DNA from 2 places in the Salinimonas marina genome. Region 1 is predicted to be linked to the other one. Evidence: predicted binding sites of a transcription regulator. Region 1 holds the regulator's gene; the other holds the start of a gene.

Region 1 (6,247 bases):
CAAAGCCCGCCTGAGTCAGATATTTTCTAACATTATTCATAATGCCGCCAAGTACACCAATGATCAGGGCCAGATTCAGGTCGACATAAAAAAAGAAGGCTCGATGGTGGTGGTTCGCATTAGCGATAATGGCATGGGCATCCCAGAAGATCGTCTTAAAGATGTGTTTAATATGTTCACCCAAATTGAAGCGCACTCCACCCACACCAAAGGCGGGCTGGGCATTGGCCTGACGCTGGTGAGTAAACTGGTGGCATTACACCATGGCAGTGTCAGTGTGAACAGTGCCGGTACGGGGCAAGGCAGCACCTTTACCGTCAAGCTGCCCATGTCAGAACAGGCTTTTGAAAACCATGATGATAGTGAAGAGATTCATACAAGAACAGCTGGAAAGCGCATCATGTTTGTGGACGATAATGAAGATTTGGTCGACATGTATTGTCTTTTGGCCAACTCCATGGGTTTTAAAACCCGCGGTATCACCGCCCGCGCGATGCGATTGAAGAATTTAAACGCTTTAAGCCCCACTGTGTGTTTTTGGATATTGGCATGCCGGACCTGGACGGGTACGAACTGTGCAAAATCTTAAAAGCCTTGCCTGAGGCAAATATGGTGAAGTTTTATTCGCAAAGTGGCTGGGGCACCGACAAATATATAGAAAGCTCCAGACAGGCCGGTTTTGATGACCATTTTGTCAAGCCGTTGTCTAAGGAAACCATTAAAAAGGTGATGGACTAATCGCCATCTCATGCAGGGTCAGCCTGTTTTTTTGACCTGGCCCTGCATCACAAGCTGTGTAAATACGCAAAGGACCCAACGGTTCGCCTTATCCGTTGATAAGCGCTCCCCTGCTCATTAATCTGCCCCAGCCTCCGCTGACCCATTTTCCGTTAATCCGTGTAAAAAACCTACTACTTCTTTCTGAATATTTGAGACCTTTCTATGATCAATGCTTATGCAGCAAAAGACGCCGGCGGCAAACTGGAAGAGTTTTGTTACGACCCGGGCCAGCTTGGCCAGGACGAAGTTGAAATCAACGTGGAGTCCTGTGGCGTATGTCACAGTGATATAAGCATGCTAGACAATGAATGGGGCCTTACCGAGTACCCCTTCGTACCTGGCCATGAGGTTGTAGGTACGATTGGCCAGGTTGGCAGCAATGTCAGCGCATTGAAACCCGGTCAGCGTGTGGGTCTGGGCTGGCATTCGTCGTATTGCAACACCTGCCGCACCTGCCACAGCGGCGATCATAATCTATGCAGCCAGGCTCAAATGACCATTGGCGGGCGTCACGGCGGCTTTGCCGATAAAGTACGTGCGCAGGCCACGGCCGTCATTCCCTTGCCTGACAACATCAATCCCGATACTGCCGGTCCGCTTTTTTGCGGCGGCATCACAGTGTTTAATCCGCTGAATCAGTTCAATATCACCCCGACCTCAAAAGTGGGCGTTATCGGCATTGGTGGCCTGGGCCATATTGCGCTGCAGTTTTTGAATGCCTGGGGATGTGAAGTCACCGCATTTACCTCCAGCGAAGCAAAAAAACAGGAAGCCAAAGAGCTGGGAGCGCATCATGTGTTAAACAGCAAAAATGAAGATGAACTTGAAGCGGCGCAGGGCCAGTTTGATCTGATTATTTCAACGGTGAATGTCAAATTGCAATGGGACAACTACATTGCCACTCTGGCCCCAAAGGCCGACTGCATTTTGTCGGTGCCACCTTAGAGCCGCTGGATATTAATGTCTTTGGGTTAATTTTAGGACAACGGCAGGTCTCTGGCTCGCCGGTGGGCAGCCCGGCCACCATTAAACAGATGCTGGATTTTGCCGCCCTGCATAATATTGAACCGGTCACCGAAACCTATCCCTTCAGCGATATTAATGAGGCGCTGGATCGCCTACGCGAGGGTAAGGCGCATTATCGGGTGGTGTTAAAACACGATCAATAGACAATAAAAAACCGGGCTGTTTCCGGCCCGGTTTTTTAAATTTGGCTATTAAGCAGCTATATGAATTAGCTGTTTACAAAGTCTACGCCAAGCTGAATGTCCCCACGCAGGCCTTCCAGCATTTCTTCTTTAGCTTTTTGTTCAAAATCGCTAAGCTCGCCATATGGCAGAATTTCTTCTACACCATTGGGACCCAGACGTACCGGGTGCGCAAAGAAGGCAGCATCGTCGCTGTCGTCAGTTTGAACATAGGTGTACTCAACCACATTCTCACCCTGCATAGCAGCAGTCAGAGACAAACAGAAACGGGCTGCAGCCTGACCCATAGACAGGGTTGCTGAACCACCGCCCGCTTTCGCTTCAACTACCTCAGTACCTGCATTCTGAATGCGGGTCGTCAGGCTTGAAATGTCGTCGTCACTGAAACTTACGCCTTCAACCTGAGACAACAATGGCAAAATGGTGGTACCAGAATGGCCGCCAATAACCGGAACATGCACGTTGGCCGGGTCCATATCATTTAATTCAGCAACAAACGTTTCGGCGCGGATCACATCCAGCGTAGTAACACCGAACAACTTGTTTTTGTCGTATACGCCTTTTGCTTTCAGCGTCTCAGCAGCAATTGCCACCGTGGTATTAACCGGGTTGGTAATAATACCCAGGCACGCTTCAGGGCAATGCTCAGCTACACCTTCGACCAGCGCTTTAACAATGCTAGCATTGGTATTGAACAAATCAGAGCGGTCCATGCCTGGCTTACGCGGTACACCGGCAGGGATCAATACGATGTCTGCGTCGGTAAGTGCAACGCCCAAATCATCTTTACCGTGACCGGTTACTTTTACCGCTGTGGGGATGTGGCTTAAATCGACGGCAACACCCGGTACAACCGGTGCAACATCATAAAGCGCTAATTCTGAACCCGCTGGAAGTTGTGTTTTTAACAACAACGACAGCGCCTGACCAATACCACCGGCAGCACCTAACACGGCTACTTTCATTTCATTTCTCCTATGGAAATTTCACGTTTGTATAACGGTACGTCACCCTATAGTAACGCTATGAAAAAAACAATCATCGGGGCAGTTTGGCACCACGACAACATTCATTCTGCTCAAACATTCATCGACAATGCATGAATATGCATTAAAATTGCATCGGGACACCCTCTACGGCACAATAATAACTCTTTGTGAGATTAACACCAACACTGGCAGGCGCTATGGCAAATCAAAAACAAGAACAACTCATCAAAGCGTTCAAAGAAATTTTAAAAGCAGAAAGTTATGGCTCTCAGGGCGACATTGTTGAAGCATTGAAAGAACAGGGCTATGACAATATCAGCCAGTCTAAAATTTCGCGCATGCTTAGTAAGTTCGGGGCGGTGCGTACTCGCAATGCCCGCGGCGACATGGTTTATTGCCTGCCACCAGAGTTGGGGATGCCGACAGCCAAAAGTCCGCTGAAACAGTTGGTACTGGATATTGTGCATAACAATGTCATGGTGATCATTCGCACCAGTCCCGGGGCGGCCCAGCTGATCGCCCGTCTACTGGACTCTCTTAGCTCCAAAGACGGGGTATTAGGTACTATTGCTGGTGATGACACTATTTTCATTGCACCAGCGGATGTCAAAAAGATTGAAGAGCTGCGCCAACGGGTGGAAGATCTTTTCGATAATGTTTAATGCCTGCTAAACAAGGTCCCGGTTAGCACCGGGACAGGTTGTGTGACTTAGATTACTTACCCAGTTGTTTAATCAAAGCTTCAGCCGCAGGCTTTGACGAGGGAGGATTCTGACCGGTAATCAAACGACCATCTTCTACTACATAAGATTCAAAGTCGCCTTTTTTGGAATACTCTCCGCCAATATTTCGCAGTTCATCTTCCACCAAATAGGGCACCACATCGGTCAGCCCTACCGCGTCTTCTTCGGTATTGGTGAACCCTGTCACTTTCAATCCTTTAATCATTGGCTCACCAGCTTTGTTCTGCACGTTTTTGAGCACAATAGGCGCATGACAGACCGCCGCTACGGGCTTGTCCGCATTCAGCATATCTTCAATCAAAGCTTTTGAGTGAGCATTGTCAGACAGATCCCATAACGGCCCGTGACCACCAGGATAAAAGACGGCATCAAACTCGTCGGCTTTAACATCTTCTAAAGGGATGGTGGACGCCAGCGCAGAGTTGGCCAGCTCATCATTGGTAAACCGCTCGGTGTCTTCGGTTAACGCATCATCGCCTAAACTCATGGGATCCACCGGGACTGCGCCACCCATGGTTGAAGCCAGGGTAATGGTGTAGCCTGCATCCACAAATGCATAATACGGGGACGCGAATTCTTCCAGCCAGATGCCGGTTTTTTTACCCGAGTCGCCCATGATATCGTGCGAGGTCATTACCATTAACAGACGTTTTGTCATTGTGCTTCTCCTTTACGAGTTGAGTCATTGATACATAACTTGAGGTAAATTAGATTAGATTCAAGGGCAAGTCGGGGACCATTACACTGAGCGGGTACAAGCTATCAATAAGTACCCAGTGCAACACCTAGCCACCAATAAAAAAACACCGCTGCAGCGGTCAGGCTACAGCGGTGTTTTTATCTTATTGCCGGCACGGTAGTGCTGGCAAATTATGGTCTGATTAGAAGGTGTAGTTAATACCTACACGCACTTCCCATAGTGACGGCGCACGCTCAATGCTTTCGCGAGGTGCACTAAAGCCACTGTAAACATACTGACCAGCATCATTCACAGCTGCATCAATCACCGTTTCACCTACAAATGAACCCTGGCGGAAATCACCCCAGTCATCATTAAGCAGGTTAGTGAAGTTTTCCACCACGATAAAGGCGTTAGCATTATGACCGTCGGTAAAGCCTGGCAACTGCTGTGACACACGAATATCCGCTTTCAACCACCAGGCCGCGGTTTCACTGTTGCGCTCTAATGTCTGTCCACGCTCAAAGCCGTTTGCTTCAACCCACTCATTAAAGCCGTTTTCGGCTTCTGCTGCAGTTTGCAAAACGACGCCGTCACGGGTGACATCATCACCAAACACTACATTGGGGTCGCCGGCTTCTGGAATGTACAGCAGTTGGCGAGAGCGAGCAGTATCCCACGGGAACGCCGCATCATTCCCGTACACATACGAGTAAGGCTTACCTTCGTTGGCAGTGGCAAACAGGCTAAAGCGAGTGTCATAGCCATCAACTAACTCGGTCGTGTAGCTGAGTGACAAGTTAAAACGATTGCCAATGGCATAATCTGAAGTTGCCGCAGCCGGGTTATTCGGATCAGTGGTGGCAAAGTTTACGTAGTTAGAAAATGCCACCGAACTGTTCATCGGGTTGGCGTCTTCTGCATCCACGTAGGCATAAGATAGGCTAGCATCGATGCCATTGTCCCAGCTTTTGGTCAGACCCAACGAGAAGATGGTAGAAGACCCATCGCCCTGGTTTACATTACCCAGCACAAAATCGCTGCCTACCCGGCGATCAGCATCTACTTGCTCATACACTGGACGGCCATCAAATCGTGTGGCGCCAGAATACTGGATGTTAGGGTCACGATAAATCGCTGAGTCCTGACGATCGGTGAAAATCACATCGGCGGTAACAACCACCTCATACGGGGCAATATAAGTCGCGCCCAATGCGTATTTCCATTCAGAAGGAATATCAAAATCCGGGTCAGTGGCAACGGTATTACCATCGCCGTCTACCAGACTGGTATTCGCGACTTCGTCAAACTGTGCCTGCGGGATGTCATAAATTGGACGACCTTCGCCCGTTAACGGTACATCAAAGATTGAGGTCTCGCCGCTTACCCAGCCCGGAATATCACCTTCGCGGGTGCTGATATTGGTCACACCGTCATTTGAATAAGCATTGGAGATCCAGACGTTCGGGTTACCGCCGGAGTACAGACCAATACCACCACGCACTTCCAAATCGTCATTAACGGTATAGGTAAAACCAAAACGCGGTTGCAATAGGCTAATGCCATCGACATTACCGGTATTGTCATAACCATAACGGTTGGTGAAGTTTTCGTTCAACCGTGGGGTATCGCCAGAGCCATAGGTGTCATAACGCAAGCCCAGCATTACTTTCATGTCATCAGTCAGATAAAACTCATCCTGAACATAGAAGGTAGCCACATCAAAGCTAAACGAGGCACCGGCATCCGCCGGATTGTTGGTACCAGCTGAGTTGTTGTAATAAATACGGTCAGCCAGACCGGCTTCAAAATCAGCCAGTGAATCAAACCGGTATTCACCCACGGTAT
Region 2 (6,247 bases), 1.5 Mb from region 1:
GCAACGGGAACACCCCGGTTTCGATACCCACGGCATAGATATAGTGCAGCAGACCTTCTGCTTCGGAGAAACCCGCTAGCGGGATATTGGTCAGAATAGCCCCGAAGCCGATGGGGATCAGCAGTAACGGCTCGAATTTTTTGACGATAGCCAGATACAACAATAACAGGCCTACCGCCATCATAATGACCTGTTGGAAATGGAAGTGGGCCAGTGCGGTACTGTCCCAGAGTATGGCAAGTTGTTCCATGGATTAACTAAGCTCTATCAGTGATTGACCGCTGGTGACTGCATCGCCTTCTTTGGCAAGAATACGGGAGACCGTGCCGGTATAGGCGCTGCGCACTTCGGTTTCCATTTTCATGGCTTCCATAATCATCACCACATCACCATCGTGAATCTCATCGCCTTCACTAATCATCAGTTTAAATATATTACCCGAAAGCGGCGCTGCGATGGTGTGAGCGGTGCCGGAGGTGTCTTTAGCTTGTGGTGGGGCATTGGTCGTGGTATTGGCGGTGCTGGCCGCAGCGGGTTTCTGATTGATGGTTTCCAGCTCACCGCTGGCGGCAACTTCAACCTGATAGACTTTCCCATCAACCCGCACATCGTAGCTGGCTGCACCGGTGGCACTAGCAGCTGGCTCCGACGACTCCGGTTTGGCTGCAGCCACGTTTTCGGCAGACGGTGCCGGCTCAAACGCACTGGCATCACCCCGGTTTTCCAGAAACTTCAGTCCTATCTGCGGAAACAGCGCATAGGTCAGTACATCATCAATTTTTTCATCCGCCAGACTAAAGGACTTTGTCTGTGCCAGTTCATCCAGCTCATCTTCAAGTTTATTAAGTTCGGGCTCCAGACGGTCCGCCGGCCGACAGGTAATTGGTTCGGCACCGTCAAGTACTCGCTGTTGTAGTTCTTTGTTTACCGGCGCGGCGGTGGCGCCATATTCACCCTTTAGCACCCCAGCGGTTTCTTTGGTGATGCTTTTGTAGCGCTCTTCGGTTAAAACATTCAGTACCGACTGCGTACCCACAATCTGTGAGGTCGGCGTGACCAGCGGAATAAACCCTAAATCTTCGCGCACTTTGGGTATTTCTTTAAGTACCTCATCAAACTTGTCTTCGGCGCCCTGCTCTTTAAGCTGGCTTTCCATGTTGGTCAGCATACCACCTGGCACCTGGGCCAGTAAGATACGGGCATCCACGCCTTTAAGGCTGCCTTCAAATTGTGCGTATTTTTTGCGCACTTCACGAAAATGCGCCGCGATGGGCTCTAACTGTGGCAGCGATATACCCGTGTCCCGTTCAGTCCCTTCGACAATCGACACCATGGTTTCGGTCGCCGTATGCCCATAGGTCATGCTCATTGGCGAGATAGCGGTATCGAGCATATCTATGCCCGCATCCACCGCTTTTTGATAGGTGGCGGTAGAGAGTCCGGTGGTGGCGTGACATTGCATCGCAATAGGCACCTTAACCGTCTCTTTTAAGCCTTTGATCAGTGCTTCGCAGTCATAGGGCTTAAGCAAACCGGCCATATCTTTAATACAAATAGAATGCACCCCCATGTCTTCCAACTGGCGGGCCATGGTCAGCCAGGTGTCCAGAGTATGTACCGGGCTGACGGTATACGATATGGTGCCCTGCGCGTGGGCATCGCAATCGATGGCGGCTTTTATCGCCGTTTCCAGGTTGCGCACATCATTCATGGCATCAAAAATGCGAAACACATCGACGCCATTGCTATGGGCTCGCTCGACAAACCGTTTTACAACATCGTCTGCATAATGGCGATAGCCCAGCAGGTTTTGCCCACGTAACAACATTTGTTGACGGGTATTGGGCATTGCTGCTTTGAGCTGACGGATACGCTCCCAGGGATCTTCACCTAAATAACGAATACAGGAATCAAACGTGGCCCCGCCCCAGGACTCTACCGACCAAAAGCCGGCCTCATCCAGTTCTTTGGCAATGGGGAGCATGTCTTCAACACGCATGCGGGTGGCCAGTAAGGACTGGTGAGCATCGCGCAGTACCAGTTCGGTTAGCGCCAGAGGTTTAGTCATGATTTCTCCTGATATCACTTATTAGAATGGCGGTGAAGATGGATAGCAGCGCTAATAGCAGCCACTGTCGCGGGGTCGGGTGAAGCGTCCTGCCTGGAAGCAGCAGCGGGTTTGGGCCGGGGGGTGCGCTGATCGGGGGCGGCTACCGGCCCGGCAAATCGCCGACAAAATAATTCTATACTTTTAACGCCGCCAATCAGCAGCGTTAAAAATGCAAATACAAAGCCCATTCCCACCAACATCAGACTGGCGGCTTCATAAAGCTGAGCTGTAATCTCACTATTCATAACACGCCCATTTTTCTGAGGAATGCATTTAGTAACATGATTGGCCGTTGAGCACAAATCTGAACCGCCAAAATTGAATACATATTCAAGAAAAGCGCATATTTTGAGCTAATTCAGCCATTTTGATTTATGCCAGACTGCCGCGCTTTTGGCGTACTCCCCTTCTATGAATAGATAATAAGTGAAAAACTCTGCTTTTGTTCACCCAGGCGCAGTAAATTGTCTAGTGAAAGGAATTTGTTGCCAGCTAAAAAATAGGGAAGAACCAACACGAGTAGTACGGCCATGAGGAGTTACCGCTGCGAGATACGCCTGGGGATAGGCTTTATAGACGAAAAAAACCCACCGCTAGGGTGGGTTTTCTTATATGGCGCGTGTGGAAGGATTCGAACCTCCGACCGCCTGGTTCGTAGCCAGGTACTCTATCCAGCTGAGCTACACACGCGTAAAACTTTTACTTATGTATTTTACTACACAAGGTGGCATTTGCAAAATATGGCGCGTGTGGAAGGATTCGAACCTCCGACCGCCTGGTTCGTAGCCAGGTACTCTATCCAGCTGAGCTACACACGCGCAAAACTTTTTGTTGGTTGCCACATCCAACCTGAATAATGGCGGAGAGGGAGGGATTCGAACCCTCGATACCAGTAATAGGTATGGTTCCTTAGCAGGGAACTGGTTTCAGCCACTCACCCACCTCTCCGTGACGTGGGGCTGCATTTTACGGATTCACCTGTTGGTGTCAATTCTTTTTTCAAAGAAAAATGCATACCCGGTGACAATTTAAGCGAGTTAAAACAATATGCTTCAACCTGGATAGTCAAAGTGAATTTACTCTTTGCCATCCTGCATTAAATTGTCGGACATTAGCCGGACTTGTCATTAATTAAATGAGAAGTCATAAGAGCGCCTGCCCTGTCAACGCGAAGAATAATAGCAAAGATCTGGCATAAGAAAAACGATAAGATGAAACTTTTGAACTGTTTACTCAAAAAGTAACCACAATGGCTGCTTTTTCAACAAAACATGAGCTTATCCCCTGCAAATAGGGGCGGCCAAACCTGCCGAAATAATAAAACACTTATTACTTCCCCAGGGCGCCAGGCCGACGCTTTGTTGCTGTAGAGAAGAGCATCGCGGTACCCGGGCATGCGGGGCCAGTATGCTAAAGCTCCCAAAACATGCGCACAAAAAAAGGCCGGTCAATAACCGGCCTTTTGATACTACGTGGTTACCTCAGATTACTCTGAATCAGCAGAACCGGCTTGTCCGCCTTTCTCAGCCTGGATCCGCATGTAGATTTCTTCACGGTGTACCGATACTTCTTTTGGCGCATTAACTCCGATCCGAACCTGGTTGCCTTTCACACCCAGCACGGTCACAGTGACTTCGTCACCTACCATTAATGTTTCACCCACACGACGAGTCAAAATAAGCATTCGTTTGCTCCTGTTCCTTACTTATGGACACTTCCATTCTTTAACACCCCACACCGGCACGACCCGATGAAGGCAGCAGCGATTCCTTGTTTTTGTGTCACTTGCAAAAACTCGCTGTTTACCTGTCACAGTAGATTATAGCTTATCTGACAACCAAGCGTTAACAGAGTCGAGTGCAGCGCCCAGATTATCAGGCTGATCGCCCCCGGCCTGAGCCATATCTGGACGGCCGCCACCTTTTCCGCCTACCTGTCCCGCCAGGAAGTTCACCAGCTCTCCGGCTTTGACATTGGCGGTTAACCCTTTTGTCACCCCGACAATCAGGTTCACCTTGCTTTCTCCTGCCACCCCTAATACTACGACGCCTTCACCCATTCGGTTTTTAAGATCATCAACCATACCGCGTAATGCTTTGGCCTCGACCCCATCGAGCTTAGAGACCAGCACCTTGGTACCGTTGATGTCTACCGCCTGGCCGAGCATATCGGCGCCTTGCTGGCTGGCCAGTTTTTGTTTGGCAGCCGCCAGGGCTTTTTCTAACTCTTTTTGTTGGGTCTGTAACTGACCAATTCTGCTGGTGATACCGGAAATATCACTTTTAAGCAGGCCACTGACTTCAGTAAGCAGCTGCTGTTGATGTTGTACATGGGCAATGGCCGTCTCACCGGTAATCGCTTCTAAACGACGCACGCCTGAAGCAATACCGCTTTCGCCGACAATTTTAAACAACCCAATTTCGCCGGTTTGTTGAACATGCGTGCCGCCACACAGTTCGATAGAGAAGGGCCCCATTTTTACCACCCGAACTTTTTCTTCGTACTTTTCGCCAAATAAGGCCATCGCACCCGATGCTTTGGCTTCATCCAACTCCATCAGTTCGGTGGTCAGAGTATGGTTTGCCCGAATTTCTTCGTTAACACGTTGTTCGATTAACGCCAGCTGTTCACTGGTCAGGGCTTCAAAATGGGAAAAGTCAAAACGCATGCGCTCAGCTTCCACCAGTGAGCCTTTTTGCGTCACATGCTCGCCCAGTACTTCCCGCAAAGCGGCATGCAGCAAATGCGTGGCACTGTGGTTTTTCTTGATAGCCGCCCGGTTTGAAGCGTCAATACTGGCGCTCACTTTATCGCCTTTGTGCACGGTGCCGCGCGCGGTACCATAGTGGGCAAACGCATTGCCCATCTTCTTCGTATCGGTAACCACAAATTCGCCATTGGCGACTTCAAGCACGCCTTTGTCGCCGATCTGACCGCCGGCTTCGGCATAAAAAGGCGTGTTATCCAGCAGGATTACCCCTTCCTGACCGTCGCTGAGCGCTTCGCAAAATTCATCATTGCAAATGACTTCCAGCACCTGGCCTTCACCCTGTTCATCGGTATAACCGGTGAATTCAGTCGTATGGTCGGTGGTCAGCTGACTATTATAATTCACCCCGAAGTTGCTGGCCTGTTGCGCCCGCTGACGCTGTTGTTGCATTGAGGCCTCAAAGCCAGCTTCGTCAATGGTATAGTCCTGCTCGCGGGCCACATCGGCCGTCAAATCAGCCGGGAAGCCGTACGTATCGTACAACTTGAAGACCACTTCGCCTGGAACAACATCGCCTTCCAGATCACGAAGTACATCATTTAACATCGCCATGCCCCGGGACAGGGTCTTGCTGAACTGTTCTTCCTCTACTTTGAGCACTTTTTCAATTACCGGACGCTGATCGGCCAGTTCAGGATAGGCTTCGCCCATTTCACTGGTTAATGCCTTTACCAGCTTGTAAAAGAAAATATCTTTGGCGCCCAGCTTGTAACCATGACGGACTGCGCGGCGGATAATGCGCCGTAGTACATAACCGCGACCTTCATTGCCAGGCATCACTCCATCACAAATCAAAAAGCTGCATGAGCGAATATGATCGGCAATCACCCGCAGCGACTTATCTTGTAAGTCGGTGGTTCCGACTACCTCAGCTGAGGCTTTAATAAGATTCTGAAACAGGTCGATTTCGTAATTGCTGTGCACATCCTGCAAAATAGCAGAAATCCGCTCCAGGCCCATGCCGGTATCAATTGAAGGCTTAGGCAATGGCGCCATGGTGCCATCTGACTGCTTATTGTACTGCATGAAAACCAGGTTCCAGATTTCAATAAAGCGGTCACCGTCTTCTTCGGGGGTGCCTGGTGGCCCACCCCAGATGTGTTCGCCGTGGTCATAGAAAATTTCTGAACAGGGACCACAAGGGCCGGTATCACCCATCGACCAGAAGTTGTCTGAGGTGCTGATACGAATGATTTTTTCTTTGGGTACGCCAATGTGGTTTTCCCAGATATCAAACGCCTCATCGTCATCACTAAAAACCGTAACTAACAGTTTTTCTTTGGCCAGCCCCAGCTCCTGGGTTAAAAAGTTCCAGGCAAACTCAATCGCCTGTTGCTTGAAATAATCGCCAAAGCTAAAGTTACCCA

Evidence for each region. The regulator ArgR, encoded in region 1, controls arginine synthesis, uptake and breakdown. The targets are predictions, from matches to a motif close to ANTGAATANNTATTCANT.
Region 2: a site for ArgR is predicted at 2,428-2,445, ahead of IT774_RS12145 (OadG family protein). Genes of this name have one in related genera too.

The regions. Positions count from the first base shown of each region.
Region 1 covers NZ_CP064795.1:483,387-489,633, reverse strand. Annotated here, with positions in the region: gene IT774_RS02160 (GAF domain-containing sensor histidine kinase) at 1-589, shown strand, start outside; gene IT774_RS17190 (response regulator) at 532-738, shown strand; partial or broken gene ahr (NADPH-dependent aldehyde reductase Ahr) at 943-1,949, shown strand; gene mdh (malate dehydrogenase) at 2,015-2,953, opposite strand; gene argR (transcriptional regulator ArgR) at 3,175-3,639, shown strand; gene IT774_RS02140 (type 1 glutamine amidotransferase domain-containing protein) at 3,692-4,378, opposite strand; gene IT774_RS02135 (TonB-dependent receptor) at 4,602-6,247, opposite strand, start outside.
Region 2 covers NZ_CP064795.1:2,719,175-2,725,421, forward strand. Annotated here, with positions in the region: gene IT774_RS12135 (sodium ion-translocating decarboxylase subunit beta) at 1-250, opposite strand, end outside; gene oadA (sodium-extruding oxaloacetate decarboxylase subunit alpha) at 254-2,068, opposite strand; gene IT774_RS12145 (OadG family protein) at 2,083-2,355, opposite strand; tRNA gene IT774_RS12150 (tRNA-Arg) at 2,724-2,800, opposite strand; tRNA gene IT774_RS12155 (tRNA-Arg) at 2,852-2,928, opposite strand; tRNA gene IT774_RS12160 (tRNA-Ser) at 2,968-3,058, opposite strand; gene csrA (carbon storage regulator CsrA) at 3,597-3,794, opposite strand; gene alaS (alanine--tRNA ligase) at 3,930-6,247, opposite strand, start outside.